Regions from separate parts of the Neobacillus canaveralius genome, predicted to be linked through region 2. Evidence: riboswitches for the same ligand, from Rfam matches in the RefSeq annotation. Region 2 holds a riboswitch; the other holds the start of a gene.
The links. A riboswitch is a leader RNA that binds a small molecule or an ion and turns the genes downstream of it on or off. The one in region 2 is predicted to bind cobalamin.
Positions count from the first base shown of each region.

Region 1 (16,530 bases), on a different contig from region 2:
GAATATTACAGAGGTCGTTCATAATGGAGAATCTTTGCAAACGTATATATTAGAAAAAGATTTATTGCTCTCTTTATTTGAGCAATACAAAGATCAAGGCTATTACAGTATTTTAGATGTCGTAAATGAGCGACTTGATAAATATAAGGTTGAAAGGTTTGAATGTGAGGAATATATTGCAACAATAGACTCGCTCGAAAGCTACTACAAACACAGCATGGATATGCTTGAGTCAGAGGCATATGATCAGGTATTTACTAAGGATGAGCCAATCTTCACAAAGGTAAAGGATGAACCTCCAACACGATATAAAGTCGGTACCAAAGTTTCAAACTCTTTAATTGCCAATGGCTGCATGATTCAAGGAGAAGTGGAGAATTGCATTATTTCGCGTGCGGTTAAAATCGGAAAAGACGCTGTTATTCGTAACTCCATTATTATGCAAAAAACGCAAATTGAAGATAATTGTGTTCTCGATGGAGTCATTATTGATAAAGATGTTAAAATTGAAAATGGTGTTAAATTAACGGGAACGAGAGAGACACCTTATGTGGTAGAAAAAGGGACAGTACAAAAGGGGAGCTGAGGAATGAAAGTTTTATTTGCGGTATCTGAGTGTGTACCGTTTGTGAAAACGGGTGGTCTAGCGGACGTAGCGGGCGCACTTCCTAAAGAGTTAAAAAAGTTGGGTACAGAAGTGCATGTTATTTTACCCAATTACAGTATAATTGCTGAAAAGTTTAGACAATCCTTTCAATTTAATAAATCAATTGAAGTTCCATTAGGTCCGCAAAGTCAATACTGCGGAATTTTTACCACGGAGCAGGATGGGATTACCTATCATTTCATCGATAACGAATATTATTTTCATAGGAATACATTGTACGGACACGATGATGATGGAGAACGATTCTCGTTTTTCTCTAAGGCTGTTCTTGAGTGTATACCACATCTGGGTTTTATTCCAGATGTGATTCATTCTCATGACTGGCATACAGCCATGGTGAATTTTTTATTAAAGTTCCAGTATCGTCATCATCCAATCTATTCAAAAATAAAAACAGTATTTACCATTCACAATTTGCAATTCCAGGGTATCTTCCCATTTGAGAAAATTAGTGAACTGTTACGATTAGATCCTCAATATTTTAACATGGAACAGCTCGAATTTTATGGGAATGTTAACTTTATGAAAGGTGGTATTATTTCATCTGATAGAGTAACAACTGTCAGTCCAACCTATAAAGAGGAAATTCAATTTCCCTATTATGGTGAGAGGCTAGATGGACTATTACGAAAGCACAGCGATAAGCTCATAGGAATTGTAAATGGAATCGATGATACTGTTTACAATCCAAGAGTAGACCCTGACATCGCTGTTTCTTATGATCTTGATACCATCGAGGGAAAATCAGAAAACAAGAAAGATTTACAACAATATTTCGGACTGCCAGAGGTAGAAGACACACCGATAATAGCAATGGTAACACGCTTAACAGCGCAAAAAGGATTAGACTTAGTACTCCATGTATTTCACGAAATGATGGAGGATAATGTTCAATTCATCGTTCTCGGTTCTGGAGATACTTATTATGAAAACTTCTTTAATCAAATGATCCGACAATACCCAGATAAAGTGAAGGTTTACATTGGCTTTAATGAGGCGTTAGCCCACAAAATTTATGCAGGCGCCGATTTGTTTTTAATGCCTTCGCAGTTTGAGCCATGTGGATTAGGGCAGCTCATTGCGTTGCAGTATGGAACCATCCCCATTGTTAGAGAAACTGGTGGATTAAATGATACCGTTCAATCGTATGATGAGTCAACAGGTATGGGTAATGGTTTTTCATTCAAGAATCTGAACGCCCATGATATGCTGCATACCGTTAAAAGAGCATTAGATTTTTATCATCAAAATGATTCCTGGAATCGCTTAATCGAAAATGCGATGACTCAAGATCATAGTTGGTTTCAATCAGCTAAGAAATACAATGAAATATATGAGGAGTTGTTAGCAGACTTTTTGGAGTAAAGGAAACTTATTATCAGTAAAGGGAAACTATTCGAATAGCCATATAAAAGGGAAGATGTAAGTATTTTTCAACTTACATCTTCTTTTATGGGAATTTATTACACGGTTTGTTCTTGCTGTTGACGAAGCTTTCGTGCAGCTGTGACCATGTTTTTTAACGAAGCAATAGTTTCGTCTTCATGACGAGTCTTTAACCCACAATCCGGATTGACCCAAAACTGTTCTTTTGAAATAAGCTCTAAGCTGTCTTTTAAGATGGTGTCGATTTCTTCTACACTTGGAACACGTGGGCTGTGTATATCATACACACCTAAACCGATACCAAGTTCATATGGATTTTGCTTTAGTGATTGAAGCAACTCCCCATGACTTCTAGACATTTCAATCGATATTACATCTGCGTCAAGGGCCCGAATCGGCTCTATAAAGTTATTAAACTCGCAATAGCACATATGCGTATGAATTTGTGTTTCATTTCTGACACTAGAAGTGGCGAGTTTAAATGCATTTACGGCCCATGACAAATATTCGTTCCAATCCTCTTTCCTAAGTGGCAAGCCTTCACGTAAAGCGGGTTCGTCCACCTGAATAATGGCAATGCCAGCACTTTCTAATGCTTGAATTTCTTCCTTTAACGCTAAAGCAATTTGGTTGGCTACCTGTTCACGAGAAAGATCATCACGGACAAAAGACCAATTTAAGATGGTGACAGGGCCTGTTAACATTCCTTTAACATATTTTGATGTTAATTGCTGTGCTTCTACAACTTCCTTTACTGTCATTGGCGATATCCACTCGACGTCACCATAAATAATAGGCGGTTTCACACAACGTGACCCATATGATACCACCCAGGCTTTTTCTGTAAAAGCAAATCCTTTCAACTTTTCACCAAAGTACTCCACCATATCGGTTCGCTCAAATTCACCATGCACGAACACATCAAGGCCAATTTCTTCCTGAATTTGAATCCAGCGGGCCGTTTCACTTTTCAAAAACTCAGCATATTGTGAGTCGGTAATTTCTTTTTTACGCCATGCGGTACGAGTTCTTTTTACTTGTTTTGATTGTGGGAAGCTTCCAATCGTGGTTGTTGGAAAATCCGGTAATTGTAACGCCTCTTGCTGTAAAGATTGACGTTCTTGAAATCGCATTGGACGTGTAAAATGCTCTTGTCTAACTTGTAATAAAAGCTCTTTGACACGTGGATTTTTCCTCACCTCGTGCTGCTCTAAGGCTTGAATTGCCACTATACTTTGTGACACATTTTTACTTCCTGACCATTTCTCATCTGAAACAAAGGATGTTATATGAGTTAACTCGATGATTTTTTCATCCGCAAAGGATAAGGCATTTAGTAATGTCAGATCTAGAGTCTTTTCAGATTTTGTTGTAACAGGTACATGCTGTAAACTGCAAGAGGATTGAACCCAGGCTTCATTTACGCCGCTTAAGGATAAAATAGCTTTGGTCATCATTGCTTTTTCAGCTAAACTTGCACGCCAAATATCACGCCCATTTATGATTCCAATCCCTAATACCTTATCTTGTGGGAAACCGTATTTACGGAGTGAAGCCATATTCTCATCTGCACCATGAACAAAATCAAGACCGACACCTGCGACGGGCAATTGGATGAGCTCTGCATACGCTGAAAGACCTTCAAAATAGGTTTGTAACATCAGTTTTGCTGCAGGTACTTCTTCAGCTAATTGTTTATATATTTGTTGAACCAGTTTAATATCTTCCGGTGGAAGTGAAAGAACTAATGCTGGTTCTTCCACTTGAATCCACTGTGCTCCTGCATCTACAAGTTGTTGGAGTACTTGAGCATAAAGAGGCAAGAGTCTTAAAATAAAAGCTGCTTTTGATATCGAATCGTAGCCTTTAGATAATTGAACAAAAGTGTAGGGACCAATAATAGTTGGCTTTGTAATTAGACCTAGTTCGAACTTCGCTTCTAAAAAATAATCTAAAATGTAGTTTTGAGTTAATTTTAGTGGTTGGTCTTCATATTCAGGCACAATGTAGTGGTAATTTGTATTAAACCATTTAGTCATCTCAGAAGCCACTACATCATTTGCTCCACGTGCCATTGCGTAATAAGTCTTAAGATTTACCTTTTCGCCTGTCCACTTATAACGGGCTGGAATTAAACCGAACATGGTCGCAAGGTCCAGCATACGATCATAAAAAGTAAAGTCTCCAACCGTGATTATGTCTAATCCTAATGATTGCTGATGTTTCAAATGATTTAAGCGAATGGTTTTCATTTCAAAGATAAACTGTTCCTCCGATTTATCATCCTTCCAAAACGATTCAACACATCGTTTCCATTCTCGATTTCCGCCAATGTATGGGTAGCCAATGGCTGTACTAGCTAAATTCATTTACGATTCCTCCTTTTTCTTTACATATTTCCAAATACAAAAAAGCCATCTCCGTATATAGGAAATGGCTATACAATCAAGTTAAAGGTATGTTAAAAAAAACAATACTGCTCTTAACTCGTTTGTCGTACAAATGAATGTCACCACCTATTTCCACGTAGGTATCTGGTGTGTACTAGACATTGGCAGGTCTCCTGGCTTATCATCAATGCTCCTCACACCTTCCCATCATAGACAGTGGTAATTGTGATTCACTCCGAATTACAGTTGCGGGACAGCGACGGACTTGCACCGTTCTTCCCTTTTAAGCCAAGCATAAGCTTGGCACCAAATCTTACACGATATGTAATTGCCACTTAATATATCACATAAAAAATCATTCGTACATAATTTTCTGAGAATTAATTTTGTTATTGTCAAAGTGAGAATAGTATATTATATTTGGAGCTATACAATATTTAGTATTGATTTTGAAATTAAACACTAAATATAGATAATGACCAATATGAATGGTGTCTGTATGGACTTAATAGGGAATCTGGTGAGAAACCAGAACTGTACCCGCAACTGTAAGTGCTGACGAAATAATCATATCCACTGTCTTTGGACGGGAAGGGATTAGAGTAGGGAGAAGCACAAGTCAGGAGACCTGCCATTTCTATTACGTATTATCTTCTTCGGGAGCTGGGAAGATATAACGAGGGTATCCTACTATTACAGTGAATGAGCCTGTATTATAGATTATTCCACGTTATCAAACCCATCTTCAATGATGGGTTTTTTTGTCGTTTCACTCACGAAGTCATTACGAAAAGAAATGAGGAACTTTGTATGGAAGTAAAAAGTATTTTTTCAGAAAAGGAATCTGTTTTGGCAGCAATAAAAAGAGCTTCCGAAAAATATAAACTGGACACAACAGAATTAGCTGAAAAGGTTGCTAGTCTTGAAGATTCATCAATATATGAACAATCCCTTTTTTATGCCTTAAATCAAATTTCAATGACCGACCCAAACTGGACCTTTCTGGCAGCAAATCTTTATTTACAGGAACTTTATCAAAATGCGTCAAGCAGCAGGGGATACAAGCCTGAAGAAAAATACGGAGATTTTTACACTCTAATTGCTGAATTAACCAAAATAGGAATCTATTCTGGGGATCTTTTACAGGACTATTCAAAAGAAGAGATTGAACTATTAGGTGCAGAAATAACGTCAGAACGGGACCATTTGTTTAATTATATAGGGTTGTTTTTACTAGCAGATCGTTATTTGGCAAAAGATTATGACGGGAAACTGTACGAGTTACCTCAAGAGCGCTTTATGATCATCGCCATGACATTGATGAGAAAAGAACAAGAGGGAAACCGGATAAACCTGGTAAAAGAGGCATACTGGGCACTTAGTAACTTATATATGACCGTTGCTACACCAACTCTATCAAATGCCGGAAAAAGCTTTGGACAGCTATCTTCCTGTTTTATAGATACAGTAGACGATTCTTTAGATGGAATCTATTTAAATAATTGGGACATTGCTAGATTAAGCAAGGATGGCGGCGGTCTAGGTGTCTATCTAGGCAAGGTACGCGCCTTAGGTTCAGATATTAAGAGATTTAAAGGTAATTCCTCTGGGGTGGTGCCATGGATTCGTCTTATTAATGATACGGCTGTGAGTGTCGATCAATTGGGCCAAAGGCAGGGAGCAATCGCCGTTTATTTAGATGTTTTTCATAAAGATATTATGAATGGGTTTTTAGACTTAAAAACAAATAACGGTGACGAAAGACGAAAGGCTCATGATCTTTTTACAGGTGTTTCAATACCAGACTTGTTTATGAAGAAATTAGAAGAGGTAGATGAAAGCGGTAGAAGTATTGGAGAATGGCATACCTTTTGTCCACATCAAGTAAAACAAATTATGGGGTGGAAGGATCAAAACGGTAATACCCTTGGTTTGGAGGACTTTTATGACGAGTGTGATGAGAAGTTTTTTACAGAAAAGTATGAAGAAGCAGTAAACCATCCGTTTCTTCCTCGAAAAACTTATCGGGCAATGGATATTATGGCGAGGATTATGATTTCTCAATTAGAAACCGGTACGCCGTATATGTTTTATCGGGATGAGGTCAATCGTCAAAATCCAAACAAGCATGCAAGAGGATATGGACGTGCGACGATTTTTTGCAGTAATTTGTGTACAGAGATTACGCAAAATATGTCTGCCACAACCATTGTTAAAGAATATAAGGATGAAGAAGGAAATATTGTCATTGTTCGTAAACCCGGGGACTTTGTTGTCTGTAATCTATCATCAATTAATCTGCCGAAAGCAGTAAAAGGGAATGTACTAGAAAGATTAATTCCTATTCAAATGAGAATGCTAGACAATGTCATTGATCTTAATACCATTTCAGTTGGACAAGCGGAAGTGACAAATAAGCACTATCGCCCTGTAGGATTAGGTACGTTTGGCTGGCATCACCTTCTTGCGTTAGAAGGCATCTATTGGGAGTCTGATGAAGCAGTTGATTATGCAGACCGACTATATGAGGATATTGCTTACCTTACGATTCGTTCTTCAATGGTATTGGCTAAGGAAAAAGGCAGCTACGGAAAATTTGAAGGTTCAGAATGGCAATCAGGAAAGTATTTTGAACGGAAAGGGTATAAATCTGAGCGATGGAACCAATTGAAGGAGGAGATTTCAAAGAATGGGGTTCGAAATGGCTGGATGATGGCGATTGCTCCAAATTCATCCACTGCAAAGATTGGTGGTTCCACCGATGGGATCGATCCTTTGTATGCTGTCGAATACGCAGAGGAGAAGAAAAATTTTAAATTTAAAGTAACGGCGCCTGATTTGGACCATAACAGTTACAACTATTATCGTCGAACAAGGCATGTGTTAGATCAGACTTGGAGTATTAGGCAAAACGCTGCCAGGCAGCGCCATATTGATCAATCGATTAGTTTCAATCTCTATGTTCGTCATGATATTAAAGCGGTAGAGTTATTAAATCTTCATAGGGAAGCATGGAGGCAAGGCTTAAAAACCACCTATTACATAAGAAGCACTTCACAAACTGAGATAGAAGAATGTGAAGCATGTCAAAGCTAGTAGAGAAGAATCGAGGAGGTTTATTTAATGATTCACACACCATTAACCAAAATAAAATTATTAAATCCTGAATTTCCAAACAAATCAACTGGGATCATAAATGGAAAGTCATCTGGAATTCTTAATTGGAATGATATTGCCTATCCAAAAATGTACGACTTATATCAAACTCTTTTATCAAATTTTTGGAAACCGCAGGAAATTAATATGCAGGATGATATAAAACAATGGGATCTCTTAAGTAAACAAGAAAAAGATGTGTTTCTGCGTATTAATACGCAGCTAGCTTCACTTGATAGCTTGCAGACACCAACAATGAGTCAAGTAATGGATTATGTGAGTGACTCTAGTTTTAAAGCAATCTTTGCCGTTATTTCACAACAAGAGGCTGTTCACAATGAATCATATTCTTATATACTAAGCTCGCTTGTTCCGATTGGCGAACAAAATGAACGCTTTAATCAAGCGAAAAGTGATCACATTGTACAAAAACGAAATCAACTTATCTTAGATGCGTATGAGGAATTTAGAGAAAATCCAACGCCACAATCATTATTTAGGTTATGTGTAAATTCCATCAACCTAGAAGGTATTTATTTTTACGCTGGTTTTGCTTTTTTCTACCATTTAGCACGACAGCAAAAAATGCTGAAAACAAGTACGATGATTAGTTATATTCAACGGGATGAAATGCAGCATGCCTACTTTATTGCTCAATTCATTCGAATCCTTTTAACAGAAAATCCTGAGCTTCATACAGATGGAAATATCAACTATATCTATCAAACCATTAACGAAGCGGTTGAGCTGGAAAAAGAGTGGGCTCACTATATTTTAGCTGAAATCAAAGGAATCGATTTAGAAGAATTTGATGGATATGTAGAATATTTAGCAAATAAACGATTACGTCAGCTTGGCCTGAAAAATCTTTATGAAGAAAGAAGCAATCCGATGCCGTGGATTCAAATATTTGGAGATGAAATGATGAATGAGACAAAATCGGATTTCTTTGAACAAAAGTCCAGAACCTATTCAAAGGTCTCACAGTCCAATGGATTTGACGAACTCTAAATTATCAGTAGCGATTGTTTACGCGTCGGTATCTGGAAACACGAAAGAATTGGCTGAAGAACTGTATCAAATCTTGTTAATGAAGTCAGTCGAGTTATCTTTTTATAGTATAGAAGAGTTTTCCATCTCTGACTTATGTTATTATGACGCAATAGCTATCGGAACGTACACATGGGGTAATGGTGACATCCCAAAGGAAATGAGGCAACTCTATAATACGTTTGAATCAATTGGTAGAAAAGACATAACCACTGCTGTATTTGGGACAGGAGATAGCTTCTATCCGATGTATTGCGGGGCCGTTGATCAATTTCGGGACATGCTATACGTTCACACAAATTTAGCTGCGACCTTGAAGGTAGAACTTCGGCCGCAAGAACAGGACCTACTTCGTTGTGAGAAGTTTGTTGAAGCGCTTCTTTTGCGTGTCCTCAAAACTCCGATGTTCATAAGACGTGCCTTAATAGAATAAATATCACATTAATGTGGTATTTTTTTCTAGGAGGAATGGACATGAATGACGTTTTTGAAAGGTCAGCCAGATTTGAACATCGTTTTTGGCTTCAAATATTAGGTGATCATTCTAGGTTTATTTTTGAAGCTCTTGCCCCCATTCAAAAGGTTGAGATTGAGCAGGCCGCAAATTTTATAACCATTTTTGATACACTATTAGAACGTGCAAAATCCTCTCCGCTGACACAGCTAGCAGCTCAAGTAGAGCAGGAGGTACTAAAATTACGGGAATTCAAGTTAGACTTAATTAGAAAACACCTTGTCGGAAAAATTAAAATTCATCTTTCACCTACTTTTATTAATCATATGGTCAATGAGTTGGAAGAATATGTAAGGGTTTTAAGTTATTTAAAAGAGGGCAAAGTCCCACCCGTTTATCATGAACTTCATCATCACCTTTTATGGTTATTAGATGCGGCTGGCCATTCAGACGCTATATATACAAATTTAGATGGTGTTGAAAAACAACTAAGGAAGAAAAGTAAGACATTTAAAAAGGATTTTGAAGGGTTTTATCTAAAAGCAGTAGAGCTGGCAGGATATTTAAGAACGAATTTAACTGAATTTCCAGCTTTGACAAAAATGACGAATGACGCACAATTAGAAATTAAATTATTTCAAAACTTTTTAACGGAACTAGAAGAATTAGAACTTAGCAATCAAGCGTTGGGAACATTTGCACCATTAATGGCTGATCATATGTACCGGGAAGAATGTTATTATCTAATGAAATTAGCAGAATCGGCAAACGTCGAACCGCCAAATTGTGATCCTGCGAAACCTCGACTTAAGGAATAAAAACAATAATTGCTGCTAAAGTGTTCAGGAAAATCGATTTCCTGAGCACTTTTTTGCGTCAATGAACCATTTGTTGTTTGTTTAATAAAGATAAAAAAAGGGGAAACACTATTCATCATTAATACTTTAGGGGGATATCATAATGCTTTGGAAAGGAAGACGGCAAAGTTCAAACGTTGAGGACCGCAGAGGGATGGGCATGGGTGGAAAAACGGTGGTAGGAGGAGGGATTGGAAGTATTGTAGTCATTCTCCTCTTTGCACTGCTCGGAGGCAACCCAGGAGATTTATTGAACAATACTCCAACCTCAAATGGTTCGTACCAAAACGCTCCTATGAATGTATCCACACAAGAGGAGGAATTGGCAGACTTTGTTTCTGTAGTTCTTGCTGATACAGAAGATGTATGGTCCGCTGAATTCGAGAAGAGAGGCATGGTATACGAAAATCCAAAGCTGGTTTTGTTCAGGGATAGCGTTCAGTCGGCTTGTGGAGCGGCCAATTCAGCTGTTGGACCTTTCTATTGTCCCGGTGACCACAAACTTTATATTGATTTAAGTTTTTATCAGGAATTAAAGCAAAGATTCCAAGCACCTGGTGATTTTGCGATGGCGTATGTAATTGCCCATGAGGTAGGGCACCATGTCCAGACCCTTTTACATAGTGGAGATGATGCTTCAACAGCCGAGAAGCGGACCAATGAGTTTTCAGTTCGATTTGAATTGCAGGCGGACTACTTAGCCGGTGTTTGGGCCCACTATGCAAAAGGGAAAGGATACCTTGAAAAAGGTGACCTAGAAGAGGCACTTAATGCAGCGCATGCTGTAGGGGATGATACTATCCAGAAAAAAGCACAAGGCTATGTTGTACCTGATAGCTTTACACATGGAACCTCTGAGCAGAGGGAGAAATGGTTTAATAAAGGATTCAAAAGTGGAACCTTAGAGGGTGGAGACACATTTAACGCAAAAAGTCTTTAAGGTACTAAACTGATAATGGACGGACTCAAGTGGGGTCCGTCCTCAATTAATTGTTTAATACTTCTAAAGGAAAGACTTCTGTAATAAGCAGCGAGTCCTCAGAAAAAATGCAGTACAAATCTGTAATTATATTAAGGATGAGCGCCTTTCTTATTAATAAGCCTTCGTATCCCTGTTTCATAAGGCTCTTACGAAATTCTGTATTGGCTTCTTCTTTATTTAAAAGGATAGCAGTATCATTCCACGTAACATTTCTTTTTTTGGAGCCTAAGTAATCACAATATAAGTCACGTTCCCTCATAAACAGATCAAAAGCTTCTTCTGTCGTAGATTCGTAAATTTTTAAATTCGGTTCATCTATATACACTTTATAGATATAGCCGCTAACAGGTCTTTCGTATTGAACTATCTTTGGTTCTCCGTTCTCCCAGAACTCACTCTTTGAATTTTCAATCACTGTCTCAGAACCAATTGCAAAAGGTTTTGCTGAATTCATATCAGAAGTAAACCAAAATCCAATCGTATTGATATCGTTACTTAAATTTTGAACGACGGTTTCTTTATTAAAACTTTGAAAATTACTGATAGATCCATGGTAAACAATCATTTTCATAACCTCCAGTATTAATTTCCCCAAATTTCAAAAAATCAATTTTTAGAAAAATTTTAAACCCACTAAGTTTTAACCTAGTGGGTTTAAGTCTTATTAAATAAAGTTTGCAAAGATATATAAAATAACGATACTAACTAAAATAGTTATATTTGACATTGTGGCAATGAAACGAGTGCTGTTGGTACTATATTTAAATTCAACTGCAAAAGTTAGAGCGGATGCTGCTACTGGCAGTAACAGTCCAATCAGAATGGTATATCGAAACATGGTGTCAAAGGGTAGGATAAAGTATAAGACTAAACCGACGATAAGACCTAAACCATATCGGAAAGCCAAAAATTTCGCCATAGGCTTCATAAATTGTTTATCAAATTTGAAATTTAAAAACAGTCCTAATAGCAATAAAGACAATGGCATATTTGCTCCAGAGATTTTATCTGCAACATTAATGATGAAGTCTGGTAATTGGATATGGGTAAGATTTAAAATACTTGCAATAAGGTAGGTCATTAATGGAATAGACTTGCCCAGTTTTTTGAGAATTTCCATTGGGTTCAGCCGCAGACCTTCTTCAGAAAAATAACTGCCCAAAATAAAACTAATTCCAAAGACTACAAAGGATGTCCCTACATCAAACATACTAAAATAAGTTAAGCCATCTATTCCCCAAATCGCATAAACTAAAGGAAATGCAAATAAGCCTACATTAAACCCAGAAGATAGCATTAAAAGTGAACCCTTTAGTTCTCTCTCCTCATTTTTAAACAAGAATAAGCCCAAAAATGCTGTTATAATTCCATAAACGAGTACAATTACGGGTAAAAGTATTAAAGACGTTTCTATCTTTACGGAATCGAATGTTACAAGAACCAAAGCGGGCAAGGTAATTTTAAAAATAATTTTTGAAATAACTTCTCCATCTTTTTCTTGTAAAATATTTAAACGTTTTAACAGATACCCAAATGCAATGATGATAATAATATAAAGAAATTCCTGATTCATCTAAATAGCTCCTCTATGTTAGTTCCTTACTAATTAAACCATAATTTCAACTATAAATAATAGATTTAGCACTTCTGAATATTTCTTTTACACTCTATAGATAATATAACTGATTTACTAAAGGAGATGATGACATGAAGAAAACTAAAGATGATTTCCTAACAGGAGCAAAAGTAACTGCGGATAATCAAATTTATGGAACACCTAATAGCAAAAGCAAGAATGGTACTGGTGATTCTCCAAATGATAATGTGGGTAAGACTAAAAAGGGACTTGATCGTTAAGGAAGCAGCCAATTTATATTGGCTGTTTTTTTCACACTATTAGGTGAGGACTTAATGGTTAATAAAAATTTAAGCGAACAAGAGTGGGTTTATAATTATCTTCAGAAATGTAATAAACCCTTGCCTCTAGTTTTAGGTTCGAGAGGTACTTGGGGGATTAATGGAAATAAGGCGATTATTTTAGTGGCATTTACCATCCCAGATATAGCAGTTATGAGAGATTTGCACAATGTTAGTAAAAATCCGATACGAGAAATGAAATATAAAGATATCGTTTATTACGCGGTAAATATAGTAGCTAGAAAACAAGTTGAGTACGTGATTTATTATTGGAAAGAATAAGAATGAAAAACAGTATCAGGAGATGGAAGGTATGTCTACATTTGGTCCTGAATTATGGCCAGAGGAACCGACCCCATGTCACCTTGAAAATTGCCGTGAATGTGGTCTTTATCAGCACGGGTCACCTATGGTCTGGGGTGAAGGAAATCCGGAAGCACCAATCATGGTGATTCTAGACAATCCTGGAGACAGGGAAGACCGTGCGGGAAATTCAGTTGTTTGCGGAACGAGACAAACATTACAACAAGCGGCAAATGAAGCGGGTTTGAAAAAGGACGACCTGTACGTGACATATATCCTTAAAAGAAGGCCAGTACGTGAATATGACAAGGAAGAGGTACGCCAAATCTGTATGATTCATTTAGAACAACAAATTGTACAAAAAAAGCCCAAACTTATTCTATGCTTAGGAAATGTGGCTGTTCAGTCCTTTTTTCGAAATCCGGAAGCAGATGTAAAAGCATTACGGGGAACATGGCACAATGTTCAAGGCTATCAAACCACAGTGGCTTACCACCCGCTGGCAGTTAGGCGCCGTCCCAACTTATGGTCATACTTTTTACACGATTGGGAGTTTGTTGCAGTGGGGTATCATCATCTAATGGAGTAGTGTAGATATATTAAAATTTAGCTAATTAAACAAAATGGAGGGGCACCCTTCGATTTAAAAGAGAGCACCTCCATTTGGTAAGCAAACATTTAGATAAAATTGGACTAGGAAGCACGCTTATTTGCAAATTCTGCTTTTTTAGTAGATTTCGATTTGAATCTAGCAATAATAAAAATAATTGCTACTGCTCCTAAGGTAAATGAAACAATGAGAAGAGCTGTCATCTTTACAGAGGATTGATCATCTGAATATCCTTCTATGGACATTTTACTTTCACCTATTTTGTTCGCTGCTGTTACTTTATAAGAATAGGTGACGCCACTTTTTAGCTTAGCGCTATTATCTATATAATTTGGGTCTAGTATATCTGTTGCGATAGGTGTGTAGTCGCTGCTTAAACCAAGGATATTAACTTCTTTTCGATAGACCGTATAGGATTCTGCCTCAAGTGTAGGATTCCATCTGAGTGAAACAGAATCATTATTTTTCCTGTCGGCCAACACCCACTCCACCTTGTTTGGAACTTTGGTTAATTCAGTATAGAAGGAATAAATTCCAATCTGTTTTTCGGTTTCTCCTGATAATGTGGAAACTTTCCAGTAATAAAGGGTGTCTTTATCAAGGTTCTTTACTTCTGCAGTTGGACGAGAGACGGTTGAATCAACAACAATTTTATTAAAACTTGGATCTGTTGCCACCTGAACGTGATAGCTGTAGGACTCGGAACTTGCCTTCCAGTTTAATGTGACCTTGGAAGGGTTTAATCCAGTTGCTCCACTTTCAGGGGAGACAGTCAGCGCTGAAGCTGGTATCACTTTGATCATACGTGAAGCATGGGTGGATAGCTTAGCAGTGAAGCCTTCTTCGGTACGTCCTAAATCTTGATGACTCCATAAATCACGCACGAATGCTGATCCCTCAATCCCCAAATCCTCCCATTTAACACTAACATTATGCGTATCTGCGCCAGTATTAAAAAGGGCTATATTATAGGAACCATCGGGAAGGCTTTGGTAAAACACTTGAGTGTCACCCTTTTTATATAATCGCTTCCCCGCAACACCACTCTGATTGACACCTAGAATCGCATCATTGGTTAATAGACTTAGTCCGAAATCATCCAGCTTTGTCAGGTCATTTCCAATGACAAATTGAGACGCTGCTATCGCCCATAGGGAAACATATGAAATTTTCTCCTCCTTTGTTAATCCATCCTTGCTGCCATTTGCCACATTTAGTGAGTCTAAATCATTCCAGCCGCCAGGACCTGCATGAGGCTGCCACTCTGCGACATCATCAAATCTTCTCGTTACCTTTTTCCAAGAAGCAAGGTAGGGTGTCCCGTAAGCCTCCACATCATGGTCTGTACGCCAACCATTTGATAATTGTTTCCAGGTAGAAATGTGTTTGATATCGAGGTTATTGGACAACTCAACATGTATTGGTCTGCCTGTTTTCTCGAGTGCCTTTGCCCATGCCTTTACATCGGCTATATCCTGGTTTCGGACACCATCTATTTTAAGGTAATCTATGCCATACGATTCGAAAAGCCTTGCCCATGAATCAATAAACTCCTGCGCCCCAGGCTTTGAAAAATCAATGGCATACATTTCATCATAATTGAAATTTTTCTTTTGCCCTTTGCTAAAGTCCACGATATCCTTCGCATGATACGGTGTACCTTCAATGGGTGTGTTTCGATCTACCGCTGCTTTTGGTATACCAAGTGTTACATAGTGGCCGAACTTCAATCCCTTATTATGAATATAGTCCCCAAGTGCTTTCATCCCGTTAGGAAATTTCTTAGGGTCAACCGCCCACCTGCCATAATCATCAACGGTAGTCCTCCAATCGAGCATATAATAATCATCAAGATTAACATATTGATACCCGTGGGACTTGAATTTTAATGCCAACACATCTGCAGCTGCTTTAATGTTTTCCTCTGTCGGCTTTTTTCGTATGGAACTCCAGCTGCTCCATCCCATAAATGGACGTTCTGCCAGTTCATTATAGGAAGAAGCAGTCGCTTCTATTGGAGCTAATGTAGAAACGGAAAAAATACCGGTCAGCACAATTGAGCAGGAAACAATAGTTGGAATTATTTTTTTAAGCATAAAATCCTCCTCAAAATAGATGTATATAAGTACTATATTAATATAGAAAACTCTAAATATTAATGAACAATATGTTCCAACTACATTACCCTGCAAATGAAGGGTCTTAATAAATTAAAAAGCGAGGTTATTGTACGATTGTACATTAACCTCGCCTTTGTATTGGCATTTTTATTTATTTAACTAGATACCTGATGTGGGGAAGTTAACAGATTTGCTGTTACAAGCCTTTTATAGACCGTGATTCCAATCCATGAGGCTAAAAATGCTTTAATTAAACCAACGATAATAAATGGTAAAACTCCAGAAGCAAATGCAGCAGTCCACGTCATATCAACCGCAAATTTCAACCAAACTGTCCCAAAGATCAAGGTAACAAGCATACCAATTGTATTAGCAATCATAGCTTTCATGACAGTGAAGCCCATTTTTTCTAAGATAACACCAATTAAAAATGCTGCAGGAATGAATCCAACAATATAACCTCCGGTAGGACCAACAATTACCCCAAGTCCACCTGACATTTCACTAAAAACGGGAATACCTATACCTCCAATTAGGGCATATATAATAACGGCAAAAGTGCCATATCTAGACCCTAAAATTGTCGCTGCTAAACCAACTGCAAGTGTTTGCCCTGTAATCGGAACAAGTGGCAATGG
Region 1 covers NZ_JBDFLL010000001.1:3,911,118-3,927,647, reverse strand. Annotated here, with positions in the region: gene ABC255_RS19595 (GlgC family sugar phosphate nucleotidyltransferase) at 1-586, shown strand, start outside; gene glgA (glycogen synthase GlgA) at 590-2,032, shown strand; gene metE (5-methyltetrahydropteroyltriglutamate--homocysteine S-methyltransferase) at 2,131-4,422, opposite strand; cobalamin riboswitch at 4,590-4,769, opposite strand; cobalamin riboswitch at 4,916-5,093, shown strand; gene ABC255_RS19580 (ribonucleoside-diphosphate reductase subunit alpha) at 5,227-7,539, shown strand; gene ABC255_RS19575 (ribonucleotide-diphosphate reductase subunit beta) at 7,567-8,610, shown strand; gene ABC255_RS19570 (flavodoxin domain-containing protein) at 8,591-9,082, shown strand; gene ABC255_RS19565 (DUF2935 domain-containing protein) at 9,124-9,921, shown strand; gene ypfJ (KPN_02809 family neutral zinc metallopeptidase) at 10,064-10,900, shown strand; gene ABC255_RS19555 (hypothetical protein) at 10,947-11,507, opposite strand; gene ABC255_RS19550 (AEC family transporter) at 11,607-12,515, opposite strand; gene ABC255_RS19545 (hypothetical protein) at 12,650-12,799, shown strand; gene ABC255_RS19540 (hypothetical protein) at 12,854-13,141, shown strand; gene ABC255_RS19535 (uracil-DNA glycosylase) at 13,173-13,751, shown strand; gene ABC255_RS19530 (alpha-galactosidase) at 13,856-15,868, opposite strand; gene ABC255_RS19525 (biotin transporter BioY) at 16,048-16,530, opposite strand, start outside.
Region 1: another riboswitch for cobalamin. It lies ahead of ABC255_RS19580 (ribonucleoside-diphosphate reductase subunit alpha); the one in region 2 lies ahead of ABC255_RS28645 (anaerobic ribonucleoside triphosphate reductase).

Region 2 (16,530 bases):
GAGAATATTGAGCATATCCAGCACTGTATCACGGTTTTATATCCTGGAAAAGTCGGAGAAGAATTCTTTATGACAAAGGGCCATTACCATGAAATATTGAATAGAGCCGAAATTTATTTCTGTTTTAAAGGTGAAGGTAAACTAGTAATGCAAACCCAAGATGGTGACTATGACGAGTTGGATATGAAACCAGGGACCATTTCTTATGTCCCCCCAAATTGGGCACATCGTACTGTAAATACAGGGAATGAACCATTTGTATTCTTTGCAGCTTACCCTGGAGATGCAGGTCATAACTATGGCGAAATTGAAAAGATAGGGTTCAAAAAGGTAATAGTTAATGAGGCAGGCACAGTAAAAACGGCAGATAATCCTCGTTACCAATTTTCATAGATTTAAAGTTTAATAGAAGCCAAAAAGTATTTTGACCGTTAGAGAATAATAAATGTGGAGGTAATTCTTTTGAAAAAAATACTAATTACCCCAAGATCCTATGGCTTTTTTGATGAGGGTCAAATCTTAAAGCAATTTGATCCCAATCAATTTGAAATTTTAAGAGAAATAGGTCCGTTCAGGGAAAACGAACTCGCAGAGAGATTGAAAGGCGTTCACGCAGCCATTGTTGGAACTGATCAAGTGACAAAAAAAGTGCTAGAAGCGGCTGATCAATTGGAATTAATCGTAAAGTATGGAGTAGGTCTTGACAATATTGATTTAGAATTCGCAAAGGAAAAAGGAATTAAAGTTGAAAATACTCCTGGAGTTAATACAGAAGCAGTAGCCGATTATACCTTTGGTCTCTTACTATCTTTAGCGAGACAAATTCATATTAGTGATATGGAAATTCGACAAGGTCTTTGGAAAAAGCGAACAGGCACTGAAATCTATCAAAAGACAATTGGAATTTTAGGACTTGGTGCGATAGGGAAATCGATTGCTAGACGCGCATATGGATTTAATATGAAAATACTAGCATATGATCTTTATCAAGATAAAAGCTTTGCTAATCAATTTGAAGTCACTTACTGCGAATTAGAAGAGATTATTGAACAAAGTGATGTAATCTGTATTCATTTACCTCTAAATAACGAAACAAAGCACTTAATTAATAAAAATAGTCTTGCAAAAATGAAACCGAATACATTTATTATCAACACAGCCAGAGGTGGAATTATTGATGAAAAGGCAATTTATGAAGCCATAAAAGAAAAGAGAATCGCCGGGGCTGCTATTGATGTATTTGAAGAAGAGCCACTAAAGAATTCCCCTTTAGCAGAACTAGAAAATATCATTCTAACACCACACAATGCCTCAGCAAGCGAAGAAGCAACTCAGCGTATGACAACCCAGACTACTGATAAAGTATTGAGATTTTATCAAGGCAGGGGAGAGCTAATTGGAAATCTACATTGATACAGCAGATTTAACAGAAATTAAGCAAGCGATGACTTTATCGATTTTAGATGGAGTTACAACTAATCCTTCCATTCTCTTAAAGCAAGGTGTCTCATACAAGGAACGCTTGGCTGAAATCAATGAAATAGTGGATGGGAAGGTTTGGTACCAGGTCGTAAGTGACAATTCTATGGAAATGGTTAAGGAAGCCCAAGAGGTTGCAGCTTTATTAAGCCAGCCAGTGATTAAGCTGCCGATGGGAGCGGAGTCCCTTAAAGCTTCCAAAATTCTATCGGACCAAGGAATAGAAACGAATATGACTCTAGTGTTTTCGGTAGCACAGGCAATCCTATCAGCAAAAGCTGGTGCAAGTTACGTTAGTCCATATGTTGGAAGGATCAATGATATTGGCTGGTCTGGACATCAGTTAATAAAAGATATCGCACAGATGTATTCCATTCAAGGATTTCAAACAAAAGTAATTGGTGCTAGTTTACGAGGAACTCAAGATATAGTTTCCATTGCGGAACTTGGTGCAAAGGCTGCAACCATGCCTTTCAAGGTATTGATGCAAATGTTACATCATCCCATGTCAGACATAGGTCTGATTCAATTTAGGGAGGATTGGAAAGCCTACCAAGCCCAGCTTATAGAAAATTTCTAAAAATAATAGTTATATCTACTAAAATATTTAAAATTTGGAGGGGAATTTATATGAAGATTAGAAAAAAAGTAGGTTCAATGATTTTAGCAGTTTCTTTAATGGGTGGATTAGTAGCTTGTAGTCAATCATCTAATGGGAAAGATTCAAAGGAAGAAGGCAACGAACCTCGTGATATTGCAGTCATTATCAAAGCAACGGATTCTGGATTTTGGCAAACTGTATTACGAGGTGCAAAGGCGGCTGGAGAAGAACTTGGAGATAAAGTGAAAATTTCGACTGATGGCCCCCCGTCTGAGGCAGATATTGATAAGCAAGTATCGATTTTAGAAAATATTATTACCAGTCAGCCGGATGGGATTGTTATTGCATCAACAAGCTCAGATGCAACAGTACCGGGAATTGAAAATGCAATGAGTCAAGATATTCCAGTTGTTTTAGTTGATAATCGAGTGAATACCGATCAGTTCGTGAGTTTTCTTGCAACGGATAACCTTAAGGGTGGAGCGATTGCAGCTGATAAATTGGTTGAAGAATTACAGAAATCAGGAAAAGAATTAAAAGGAAAAGTAGCAGTAGTCAGTGCGATGGCTGGTGTACAGGTATTAACGGATCGTGATAAAGGATTTATTGACCGTTTGAAGGAAATAGCTCCTGATATCAAAGTTCTTGATACCCGTTATGTTGACAATGACATTACAAAAGCACTTGGTACAGCACAAGATATTATTACAAGTAACCCTGATCTTCTTGGATTCTTCGCTGATAATAATCACACTGGAATCGGTGTAGCGCGTGCGATTTCAGAAGAGAACTTACAAGATTCGATTCCGGTAATTGCATACGATTCTGACGAAGAGCAAATCAATTCTTTAAAATCTGGTGCGATTGACTATCTAATTGTACAAGATCCATTTGGAATGGGTTACAAAGGTGTCATGAATGTGATCGCGAAACTTGAAGGAAAAGAAGTTGAAAAAGAAGTAGATACGGGTGTAACAGCAGTGTCAATGGAAAACTTCGAGGATGAAGAAGTGCAACAGTTATTGTATCCAGAGAAGCGATAAGAACATAAATGCGCACACCCTAGAGTTCTGGGGTGTGCGCGAATCAAAAGAGGGGGAATCTGCTTGAATAAGCCTCTAGTCGAAATGAAAAAAATAGTGAAAAAATTTAAGGGTACTACTGCTCTTAAGGGAATAGATTTTGAAATCATGCCGGGAGAGATTCATGCGCTGCTTGGTGAAAATGGTGCAGGTAAAAGTACATTAATTAAAATTCTGACCGGCGCTTATTCTCCCGAAGAAGGCGAAATTATTGTTAAAGACCATGTTTTCCAGTCTATCCCTGTAAAAGAGCTAGAGGATCTAGGGATAGCGGTAGTGTATCAGGATTTAAAATTGGCACCTGAGGTATCCATCATGGAAAATATTATGATGGGAAAGCTGCCGAAACACTTCGGATTATTTGTAAATAAAAAGAAAGCAATAAAGATTACAAAAGATGCACTGATAAAAGCCGGTATCGGTAATATTAACCCTAACGAAAAAGTAGGTCATCTTAAGATGGCGGATCAAGAAATTATCGCAATTGCAAAAGCATTATCTAAAAATGCCAATCTATTAATTCTTGATGAACCAACGGCTCTTTTAGCAGAGGACGATGTTCAAAAGCTGTTTAAAATTTTGAAGGAATTAGTTAACCAAGGAGTTTCTATTATTTACATTTCCCACCGCTTAGAGGAAATATTCCAAATATGTGATCGACTTACCGTTTTACGTGATGGCAATAAAATCTGGACGAAGCCAATTACTGAAGTCAATAACGATATGCTAATCGATGCAATTGCAGGTAAGATGCAAAGTGAAGGGGATGCTTACTATACTGCTGAGATAAAGGAAGACTTAATCGAGTTAAGGAATTTTTCGAATGAGCCCTATTATAAAGAAATTTCATTAAAACTTAAACAAGGTGAAGTGGTTGGTTTATTTGGTCTAGTAGGAGCAGGAAAAACTGAATTACTTAAAGGTATTTATGGATCAATTCCGCCAAAATCAGGGGATATTCTGGTTGAGGGGGAAGAATTTCATCCCAAAAATCCTCGTCACTCTATTAAAAAGGGGATTGGTTTTGTAGCTGAGGATCGCAAAACGGAAGGGTATTTAACGAGAATTTCTATCTATAAAAATGTCAATATTTCATCCTATAAAAAAGCTTCGACCCTTGGATTCACGTATTCAAACCTTGAAAAGAATCGAGCTTTAGAGATTATGAAAGACTTTAATGTGAAATATAGTTCTTTAGAGCAGGATATTGATGATTTAAGTGGAGGAAATCAGCAAAAAATTGTAGTTGCAAAATGGAAAGGGACAGATATTAAGGTATTGCTGCTTGATGAACCAACAGCAGGGATTGATGTTGGGGCACGGCGAGATATTTTTAAGGTTTCAAGGCAATTTGCAGATGAAGGGAAATGTGTATTTTACTGTTCATCCTATTTGCCAGAACTACTCGAGGTTTGTGATCGAATCCTTGTAATGAGTGAAGGGTTGATTACGGGTGAATTTAAGCGATCTGAAGGGTTTGTCGAAAAAGATATCATGACAGCAGCATATGCTTAGGAATGGAGGGGTAAACCATGGCAGAAAAATCTATTGTTGTCGAACAAGAAACGGTTGGGTTAAAGAAAATTAAGCTGAATTATAAATTAATATTTTCGTTATCACTACCTTTAATTTTATTTCTAATGTGGCTAGTAATCTCATTCTTAGAACCAAGATTTTTCACTTTGAATAATATATCAAACCTGGGAAGGCAAACAGCGATTATTGCTATCGTTGCTATTGGTCAAACCTACGTCATTATTACCAAAGGGATTGATTTATCAGTAGGATCTACCTTAGGGATATCGTGCATTACATCTGCAATGTTACTTGTATCTGGTGTTTCAATCTTTATGACATTTGTAATCATCTTGGCTATGGGATTATTGATTGGATTATTAAATGGTTTCATTATTTACGATATGAAAATTACTCCGTTTATCGCGACTTTGGGAACGATGACGATTGTCCGAGGTGCCACACTTTTATTCAGTGAAGGCAAGATTATATCTGGTGTTCCAAGAGAATTTATACAAATTGCTAATTCAGATATTTTTGGCATTCCATATTTGATTGTTATCCTATTTATCATTTCAGTCATTTTTATGGTCATTTTGCGTTATACAGTATTCGGGAGAAACTTATTTGCTATCGGAAGTAGTGATGAGGCTGCACGTCTTTCTGGGGTAAGTGTAAGAACAACAACGTATGGAGCTTATATGATTTCTGGTTTACTTTCCGCTCTCGCTGGATTATTGATGACCTCACGCTTAGCAAGTGGTGTTCCTACTGCTGGTACATCCTATGAGCTTGATGCAATTGCCTCCTCTGTAATTGGTGGTGCAAGCTTATTTGGTGCCCAAGGAAGTGTAATCGGTACCATTATTGGATCATTGATTATGTCTACTCTTCGTAATGCTGGGAACCTGCTTCGAATTGAACCATTTTGGTTACAAATTGCAATCGGAGCACTGTTGATTATCGTTGTTTTCTTTGATCAAATCCAGAAAAAACGCAGCTAATAACAAAGAAAGCTTATAAAAGGAGAGTCTTTCCTTGAAACCATATGTGCAAACCGTTTTAAATCAAAAAGCTGCTAGTGACATTGGCTTTTCTCAATGTCATGAGCATTTATTTTTAGCAAAAGGAAAGCCTTCAACACTGAACAAGGTTCTATTGATTGACGATTACGGTCTTACTTTAGCTGAGGTGGAGGAATACAAAAGAAATGGTGGGACACTTCTTGTCGATGCACAACCTCTTGGCTGTGGGAGGATGGAAGAGAACTTAGCCTGTTTATCAAGGCAAACAGGTGTGGATATTGTTGCATCAACAGGTTTCCATCGCCTTGATTTTTATGAGGCAAACCATTGGATATTCAAATTTGATGAAACAAAATTGGCTGAGATATTTATTTCAGAAGCTCTGAAAGGGATGTTTGTTGGGTCTGATTACGGTGAGCCTGTCAGTCAAATAACTGCTAAAGCAGGGATGATTAAAACGGCTGTTAGCCCTAATGGTATTGAGCCTAGAAATGAAAAGATGTTCAGTGCTGCAGCTGAAGCCCAGCTTCAAACAGGATTGCCAATCATGGTTCATATGGAAAAAGGAGCGGACCCTTTTCAGGTTATCCGTTATTTTGAAGAACGTTCTGTTCCATTGGATTCACTAATCCTTTGCCATCTTGACCGTACCCATTTTGATTATCAATTACATAAAGAGATTTTAGCAACTGGTATTTTTGTAGAGTACGATACCATCGGTCGGTTTAAATATCATGAGGATTCTATGGAAGCAATATTGATTGAAAACATGATTGAAGCTGGATATGTGCGGCAAATACTTTTAAGTTTAGATACAACACGTGAGCGTCTTGGCGCATATGGTGGCTCGATTAGCTTATCTTACTTACTTAAAAAATTCATACCCTATTTAATAGAGCGTGGCTGTCCTGAATCATTGATTACTATCATGACAATCGAAAATCCTAAACAAGCGCTTTTAGTAAGAAATAATTGTGGGTAATAAGTTGAAAGAAGGCGAAGAAATGAAACTTGTGAAAGCAGAAAAACCAACTTTTTATTTTATTGGTGTTACGACACAGCAATCGTCCATAATGAAACTATTTCCTTTATGGGCCAAGGAAATGGGAATCGACGCTGACATTAAAGGTATTGACATTCCGATTCATGCAGATAAAACAGAATATCAACAAGTAACAAGGTTTCTAAAAGATGATGAATTATCGCTAGGTGCACTGGTTACTACCCATAAAATTGACCTTTATGAAGCGGCATCACATCATTTTGATTACCTGGATCCTTATGCGGTAAATTTCCATGAATTATCTTGTATTTCTAAGAAGGATGGACAATTCAGAGGATTTGCAAAGGACCCAATTACAAGTGGATTATCATTAGAGGCTTTCATTCCTGAGAATTATTGGAAGGAATACCGTGGAGAAGTGTTCATTATGGGCGCTGGAGGTAGCGCAATTGCTATTGCTGCGTATTTATTAAATTCCGAAAATGGGGAAAACATTCCTAGCAAAATATATGTAAGTAATAGAAGCCAACCTAGACTTGATTCAATGAAGGATATTATAAATAAAATTAATCCAGATGCAAATATAGAATATCTTTTAGCCCAAACGGCCGAAGACAATGATAAGATCCTAGCAAAAGTAAAAGAGCATTCATTAATTGTAAATGCAACAGGATTAGGAAAAGACCGTCCAGGCTCTCCACTTTCAAACGGTTGTCAATTTCCAAAAAATAATTTTGTGTGGGAACTCAATTATCGTGGTGATTTACTATTTTTGCACCAGGCAAATGAGCAAAGAAATGAAATGCGTTTACATGTTGAAGATGGTTGGATTTACTTTATCCATGGGTGGTCCCAAGTCATTGCTGAAGTATTCCAAATAAATTTGGATGAAAATAAATTTAACAGATTAGTACAAATTGCAAACTCACTTAGGAATTAAAAAGCTTGGAGGTAAAGGCATGGCAACGAAAGAAGCTATATTAAAAGAAATAATCGCAAAAAAGGTAGTTGCAATTATTAGGGCAGAAACGTCTCAAGAGGCATTTGATATTTCGGAGGCTTGTATTGAAGGTGGAGTATCCATTATCGAAGTTACCTTTACAGTTCCGCAAGCAACACGTGTAATTGAAAGATTAGTAGATAAATATAAAGATAGTAATATTGTAATTGGTGCAGGAAGTGTTCTTGATTCAGAGACAGCAAGAATCGCAATGCTATCTGGTGCTGAATTTATTGTCAGCCCTTATTTGAATGATGAGACAGCAAGAATTTGTAATCGTTACCGGATTCCCTATATGCCTGGAGTCATGACTATAAAAGAATCGTTACAAGCATTAGAGCAGGGAGTAGATATTTTGAAATTATTCCCTGGAGAAGCGTTTGAAATGAGCACGATTAAATCAATAAAAGGACCCCTTCCCCAAGCTCAACTGATGCCTACTGGAGGAGTAACAGTTGATAATGTTGAACAGTGGCTTGAAGCTGGCGCTGTTGCAGTTGGCTTAGGTAGTTCATTAATAAAGAGTTCTAAAAAAGGTGATTACTCTGAAATTGTAAATCGTTCCCGTGAACTTTGTGAGAAAATAAAAAAATTTAAGGATATGAAAAGTAATGGAATTAATCATATCTCAATCTATTAAAACACTTAATGATTATTGTGCAGGTTTACTTTCAAAATGTATAAAGGAAAAGAATAATGCGAAAATAGGCCTGGCAACGGGGAACACTCCTATTGGAATCTATCAATCCCTTGTTTCTCTTTTTCAATCAGGAGAAGTTGATTTTACAAATGTAAGAACATACAATCTCGATGAATATCTAGGATTACCGAAAAGCCATCCTTCTTCCTTTTATTCGTTTATGAGGAAGCATTTGATTGACCATTTGAACTTAAAAGAAGAGCATATCAATATTCCCCATGGTAATATAGCTTCTCCAGAACAGGAGTGTATAAGATATAATCATATCCTTGCTCAAGCCGGCAAATTTGACGTACAAATTTTAGGCATCGGGTTAAATGGGCATATTGGTTTTAATGAACCAAGTGCTGCACTTTCACCACATACGCATATTGTTAAGTTAACGGAAGAAACCAGGAGGGTGAACTCCCCGGCTTTTTCTTCCTTCGATGAAGTACCAACACATGCTATTACCATGGGAGTAGCAAGCATACTTCGCTCAAAATCGATTCTATTTATGGCCTTAGGGAAAGAAAAATCTAAGATTATGAAACAAGCCTTAGAAGGTCCAGTTACAACACAATGTCCTGCTTCACTTTTACAGCTGCACCCTAACTGTACAGTATTTTTAGATGAAAAAGCTGCATCGGAATTGGATGTAAAAAACGATTTTTATGATGTTCAATATATTTAGATGTATCATTTTTGTTAACCTTGGTCTTCATTACAACTTGTAGGTCCATGTTGGTGTAATTAATATTGATGAAAAAGCCTTACGAAAACAATTTTTGTTTTCGTAAGGCTTTTTTTGTAAAAATCTTATCAATATAATGGATAATTACTCAGCGAAGAGATTTAGATTCCCTGATCCTCATTTAGCTGTCATAGTAATTCCTGTAATTTTCCACACTTCATTCTCATTTAGTAAAGAAAATGATATTCCCCTCCTAAAGTCAATTTATGATCCCAAAATTTATTTGGATGTTCATGAAATGCTTGAAAATAGGCTTTACAAGTGGCAGTGGATTGATCTTGCAATTCAGTGATATGATTGGTTATGATATGCAGAGTCATTTTATATTTAGATAAAGCTGGATCACAATGCTTTATTAGAGCATTCACGTCAAGCTTGGCTGGCTCTCAGCCTGTTAAGGACATGTAATCAATGGTTATTTGAGCAATCCCTTGATATATAAGGGTTTTTGAGTTGAATGTTAACATTTTGCTAACGCAATCCAATAAAAAACGGTTAAATATCGTTAAAGATGTTACAGACAGAAATTAGCATAACCTTGAAATACCGCACTTTTCGTACACAATGTTAAAGATATTACACACTCTCACCTTACGGGCGGCATGATGTAATAAGGGGTTAAAAACCTTATTGCATCAACGTTTAATTCAATATTTCGGTTTTGTTTGTGCTCGTGTCCTCGGATAAGGATATTTTGGACAATGGAAAACCGTTCAAATGAAAAGGTCTTTCATCAGTTTACTAAACTGATGGGTGGCCTTTTCGTTCGTATTGGCAGTCATATATTTCTTAGAGATTACCTTGACCTAATAGTTTCGATTTCCTCAGTTGTATGTGAGTAAAGCCCATTTGTTTAAGTAGATTTGATTCATCCATTATAGAATCAGCTTAGGTTAAAAGAACTCTTTCTTTGTTAAAGAAACGAAAAATCGACAAAAAAAATAATAGTAATGTAGAATAATGTCTATGTGGGTTATGATGCCCTGCCTTTTTGGAAGGGGGTGAAATAATGAACATACGGCATTTATTTATATCAGGTCTAATTGTTGGAGCCGCCATGTTTTTACCGGGCAATGTCTTTGCTGAAGAGAACGAACTTATTGGACTGCAGAATTCTCAAAAAGCTCCTGGACAAGTTAGTCCTTCAGTGGGAATTGATAACGCAGCAGTAAAATCAGACGTTCCGGCCAAGGAAGAAGCTATAGTGGGACCCGCAGCTGTGAAACCAGATGTGCCGGCCAAGGAAGAAGCTATGGTGGGACCATCAGCTGTGAAACCAGACGTTCCCGCCAAAAAAGAAGCTGTGATGGCATCTAATCCCTCTATGAAAAATCAAGGTGGGATTAAGCAGCAGCAATCTAAAGTCCCTCCTAACAATCCAGCTTCCCAAAAGTCAGCTGCAGCATCACAAAATTTGCATGATCAGGCAAAAGGTCATGTGCAGTCTGCTTTAAATAAGACTGAAAAGGCCGTTAATGAGGCTCGCGATCCTGAAAAAGTGTCAGCTGTTCAGGAACATAATAATGGATTAGAAAAGAATACGCCGACTCCTAAAAATGGGTCTGGAAATTCTGATTTAGATTCTTTACATAATTCTGAAACTGAAGTAAAAAAACAAGTCTCCCCTGCAAGTTTTGAACCTCAAGGGAAGGACACAGTTTTATCAGTAGTCAAAAAGGAAAGTCGTTCTGAACCCCTTTTGCAGGAGTCACTAGAAAAGAGTGGTATCCCATCAGCTGAGGAAAAGATTCCAAAGGTCAGTGAGGTGCCGACCCTAACTCAGCGGACGGGCACTAACGGGGGACCATCAAATGACCGGGGCAGTCAGGGATTAAATACTATAAGTTTTCTAGATAAATGGTTTGTATGGAATCCATATTATGAAATCCAGCTTGTCCAATCTTATCTCTCTCAGCATACATGGTTGAATAATCAATGGGTGAATGCTCCACCTTCACCACCACCAATAGCAGCTCCTTTTTACTTAACGTTTACTGTTAACTTAGCCACAGGTAACGATAAATAAAGGAGCAAAATTGGAAATGAAACATTATTCTAAACCATATAAACTTATTAAATCTTTTGTATTAACTGGAGTATTGTCATTTGGACTTATGGCAGGAGGCCCTTTTACTGCGGCGGCTGAAATTGATAAAGCCAAAGTGGAGCCTGTTCAAGCTGCGCAAGCAAACAGTTCCGTAAATGTACATGCTAATGTAAAAGGAAACCCTGCAGTTCCTGCACAAGATACGGATTCTGTACAACTTGAGTCTCCCGTGCAACCTGAAGTTCCTGCTCAGGATAAAGAAGTAAAAGCTGAGAGTCAACATAAGGAAAAAGGTAGTATCGGAAAATCACAGGCAAGTATACATGCCAGTGAAACAGCTAAAGAGAATGCCTCAGAAAACTCTGCCATCTTTTCCGAAACACCAGTAGCAGAATATAATGAAACTTCCGAAAACCCAAATGACCTTTCTAATCCTTCAGTGGCAGAATTGAACGAAACGGATGCTACAGAGGAATATTTTTTCGGATCAGATTCCGCTACATTAGCGAATCCTGAAGGACAGGATTTTTATATAGGGAAGTTAGGCTTTGGGAACAATGTGCAATTTGATGCAAGTACAGGCGGTGCAATTTATTTCAGTAGCGCTAGAGCACAGGATGCTACCTATGTTTACGGTTACTGGTTTTTATCCGGTATGCAAACTGCGCCATCAGAAATGTCGGCAAGCGATTGGGGTGTACATCAGGCCAAATTAGCATTACAAGCCTATGAAACTATGAAAAGTGTATATGGTTCAAAAGTTAGACCTGTTATCTTTGTTGATGTAGAACCGGCTCTAACCGGTATGAAAGACTATGACTATGCAAATAATCAAATGATTTATAACGCATTTGTGGATTATCTAAATCAATATGGACAAGGTGTTAAACCTGGTACCTATTCATCTCCAGGGAGCTGGGAACGCACAATGGGGGACTTTTCACCAAGCACTCCAGGGGCTTATTGGGTCGCTTATTATCCGAGTGACATTCCTACAAATTTGACAACAAGCAATTCAGATTGGCTTAATTTCCCTGGAACAAACGAAAAGGCAGAAATTTGGCAGTACTATGGTGGATATGATGACTATAATGTAGCTTGGAAACTACCATAAACGAAATATAAGGCAATAGCAAAAACCACTTCCAATAAAAAAATTAGGAGTGGTTTTTTGTGTTTTTAAAATTTGCGTATCAAAAGGATACGAAAAAGTGATTAGAGATAAAATGAATAAAAATATTATACTTGTAAAATAAAAAAGTATCATTTACTATTATATATAGTAATTACTACATATTGATGTCTGTGTTTATATAAAAAACTATATATAGTATTTGTCTGAGAATAAGATGCGATAATCGCTTAATAGGGAATCCGGTGGGAAGCCGGAACTGCCCCCGCAACTGTAAATGCTGACGAAATAAATGACCACTGTATAAGATAGCTTAGTTTTAGGTGCTTATATGGGAAGGGTTTAAAGTAGGAGGACGCATGAGTCAGGAGACCTGTCTTATTTTGATTGTTTCAACTTCTTCGGGGACTTGAGAAGATGAAATGGTGGCCAAAAGAAGAATGTAATTCTCCATGATTCTTTGTGATGTTATCGTTTCATCTATCCGCTCAGGTTCCCTGGGTGGATTTTTTTGCGCAAAGGGAAGGAAAACGGATTAAAACTGTGGTTCGGTCGTGATTTATACGAAACGGGTAAAAAATAAAGTAGAGTTGTTCGATAGATTTACACTTATTTAGATTAAACAATAATCAGAAACGGTAGTGGAAAAAATGGACAAGTTGTTAGAACAATTTGATGAAATCGTTAACAGCAGTAATCAAGATCTAGTTCAAGAAAATGCGAATGTAGATGGATTGTCCCCCATGGGTATGATGGGGCTGTTTGCCTCTGCATCAGCAAAACAATATACCGTAGAAAATCTTTTATCAGAGGATATAAAGCAGGCCTATTTAAATGGTTATATTCATATTCACGATCTGGATTTTTATGCCAGTGGAACAACAACCTGTTGCCAGATTCAATTATCTAAACTATTAAAGAATGGATTTGATACAGGGCATGGACATATGAGGCAGCCAAAATCCATTGGGAGTGCAATGGCATTAACAAGTATTATTATCCAGGCTAATCAAAATATGCAGCATGGTGGACAATCCATTCCATGTTTCGATTACGATCTTGCTCCCTATGTTCGGATGACATTTAAAAGAAAGCTAGAGTTAGTTAAAGAGTTGGCTGTAGGTGTTAGGGAAGAATATTTGGTAAATAAAGCTTGGGATTTAACCGATAAAGATGTATTTCAAGCATGTGAGGCATTTGTACATAACAGTAACTCCATGCATTCACGCGGCGGTGGCCAAACACCTTTTATTTCAATTAATCTTGGAACGGACACATCGAAGGAAGGAAGAATGGTTACACGAAATCTTCTCCTAGCTACACAAAAAGGATTAGGAAATGGTGAAACACCTATTTTCCCTATCATCGTTTTTAAAATAAAAGCAGGCGTAAACTTTAACGAAGTAGATCCAAATTATGATTTGTATCGCTTATCATTAGAAACAACAGCGATAAGATTATTTCCAAACTACGTATTTGTTGATGCGCCTTTTAACCTACAATACTATGATGGAACACCAGGATCAGAGATTGCGACGATGGGATGTCGGACACGTGTGATTGGGAATGTAAATGGAAAGGAAACGTCAGTGGGAAGAGGAAATCTTTCTTTTACAACAATCAACCTTCCACTACTTGCAATTGAATCTGACTCATTAGACGATTTCAAAGTAAAACTAGAAAAGTATACAGATCTTTGTATTAAACAACTATATGAACGCTATCTCTACCAAGCTTCGAGGACACCCTCACATTTTAAGTTTCTATATGGGCAAGGGGTTTGGTGGAATGGGGAAGAATTAGATCCCCAAGAAAAATTAACTGAAATCCTTAAACAAGGGACGCTTTCTGTTGGCTTTGTTGGCTTATCAGAAGCACTTGTGCAATTAACCGGTAAACATCATGGTGAAAGTGAAGCATCCTTCAAGTTAGGATATGATATCATCCAATACTTACGGTCGAAAATGGACCAAGCTATAATAGATTATGGCTTAAACTATTCTTTATTAGCTACTCCTGCGGAATCTTATGCCGGAAAAGCGCTAAGGGCAGCGAGAGCTAAACACGGAGTAATACAAGGTGTAACAGATCGGGAGTATTTTACAAATAGCTTCCACGTGCCAGTTTATTATTCGATTCGTGCTATTGATAAAATCAAAATCGAAGCTCCTTTCCATAATTTAACGAATGCTGGGCACATCACATATATTGAAGTGGATGGCAATGCATCCCGTAATATTGATGCACTCGATACATTAGTTCGAGCTATGCAAAAATATGGGATTGGATACGGAAGTATTAATCATCCTGTAGATCGATGCACTAAATGCGGTTTTCAAGGAATCATTGATAATGAATGTCCGAAATGTGAAAATGATGATGAAACAAAGATTGAACGGATTAGAAGAATTACTGGATACTTAGTAGGTTCATTGGATAGATGGAATTTAAGCAAGCAGAATGAGGAACGTGATCGATTGAAACATCAGGTAGCGAGTGTCAAACATCCTAAACAGTCTAACAAGGAGCTTAGATGAGAATATTAAACATCCTTCATGACTCCATTGTTGATGGGGTAGGATTGAGAACGGTGATTTTTTTTGCTGGTTGTCCTCATCACTGCAATGGCTGTCAGAATCCAGATTCATGGAACTATAGTAATGGAAACGAATGGACAGAAACAGAGGTTTTTGTAGAAATCCTGCAAAATGAACTTTCTGACGTAACCTTCAGCGGCGGCGAACCTTTTCTGCAAGCAAAGGAAATTGCTCCCTTGGCAAATAAATTGAAACAAGAAGGAAAGAATATTTGGTGTTATACAGGCTATTTGTATGAGGAATTATTGAAAAATCATGATCATGCTGCACTGCTTGAACATATTGATGTATTAGTTGATGGGAGATTTAATTTAACGAAGCGAGACCTATCTTTATGTTATAAAGGAAGTTCAAATCAACGGATTATTAACGTTCCAAAAAGTCTTGAAAATAAACAAGGAGACTTGATACTGGAATTTCATTAACTAATTACAAGCTACTTATAGAGGTTGAAATCCTTTTCCATCCTTTACTCTTTTCACTTGCTCCAATTTCACAGTTTCCTTTACCCTGGCTAGAAAAAATAATAATATTGTTAGGGTACGATGATAGCAATTATCGCACTGTATTGAATTTAGCTAGGAATTAAATGACAAAAGCAAAATAATAATTGGAGAAGGTCTTCCATCAGTTTGTAAAACTGTTGGGAGGCCTTTTCTTTTTGCACATTTTTATTGTTGGATGATTAAGTAGTTTTCGCCTTCACAATATTGAAACACCTATACTCCTTTAACACCATTACAATAAAGGAAAGTCATATAAATTAAAGGGAGCCATTTCTTATGAAGTTAAAATTAAACCTCCCCCTGCGTTATAAAATCACGTTTCTAGTATGTGGGGTAAGTATTCTATGTTTATTAGTAACGAATTATTTTATACAGAGAAATTTTGAGCAAACCATCATCGCAAATATAGAAGAAAAAGCAAAGGTGGTATCTAAAACAGCTGCACTTTCTCCGGTTTTTGTCAATGGACTAAGCGGGAAAATAAGTGATCCAGCCATCCAACAATATGCGGAGAAAATGCAGAAGGCAGCAAGTGTTTCTTTCCTTGTTGTCCTAGACATGAATGGAATTAGAAAGTCCCATCCCCTGCTAAGTAAAATTGGCAAGAAATATGCAGGCGGTGATGCAGGGGAAGTTTTTAAAGGTCATGAACATATATCAATTGCCAAGGGAACATTAGGAAAATCGTTACGATATTTTACTCCAGTATACAATCAAAACGGCAAGCAAATAGGAGCTATTTTGGTAGGTATTTTAATAGACGATGTGGAGCGGCAAGTCGCAAAGAGTACAAGAGTGATCTTTTTCAGCATGATATTAGGAATTTTCATTGGTTTAATTAGTGCGATTGTTTTAGCAAATAAGGTGAAGAAAATATTATTTGGAATGGAACCAGTAGAAATAGCCCATCAACTCGAGCAAAGGAGTGCAATCTTGGAGTATGCACGTGAGGGGATTATCGCAGTTGATCAATCCTCAAGAATCACACTCCTCAATAAGGAGGCTTCCAGATTAATAAAGTTAATGGGAATTTATAACGATCCAATTGGAATGGAAATAGGACAGGTGATGCCTCAGTTTCAGTTGTCCTCATTGATAAGCGGCGGAGAA
Region 2 covers NZ_JBDFLL010000002.1:88,612-105,141, reverse strand. Annotated here, with positions in the region: gene ABC255_RS28710 (glucose-6-phosphate isomerase family protein) at 1-393, shown strand, start outside; gene ABC255_RS28705 (phosphoglycerate dehydrogenase) at 463-1,413, shown strand; gene fsa (fructose-6-phosphate aldolase) at 1,397-2,059, shown strand; gene ABC255_RS28695 (ABC transporter substrate-binding protein) at 2,110-3,123, shown strand; gene ABC255_RS28690 (sugar ABC transporter ATP-binding protein) at 3,187-4,677, shown strand; gene ABC255_RS28685 (ABC transporter permease) at 4,695-5,681, shown strand; gene ABC255_RS28680 (phosphotriesterase family protein) at 5,716-6,684, shown strand; gene ABC255_RS28675 (shikimate dehydrogenase) at 6,707-7,645, shown strand; gene ABC255_RS28670 (bifunctional 2-keto-4-hydroxyglutarate aldolase/2-keto-3-deoxy-6-phosphogluconate aldolase) at 7,665-8,345, shown strand; gene nagB (glucosamine-6-phosphate deaminase) at 8,317-9,078, shown strand; gene ABC255_RS28660 (hypothetical protein) at 9,215-9,430, shown strand; gene ABC255_RS28655 (hypothetical protein) at 10,148-11,164, shown strand; gene ABC255_RS28650 (hypothetical protein) at 11,181-12,299, shown strand; cobalamin riboswitch at 12,516-12,712, shown strand; gene ABC255_RS28645 (anaerobic ribonucleoside triphosphate reductase) at 12,968-14,854, shown strand; gene nrdG (anaerobic ribonucleoside-triphosphate reductase activating protein) at 14,851-15,339, shown strand; gene dcuS (DcuS/MalK family sensor histidine kinase) at 15,697-16,530, shown strand, end outside.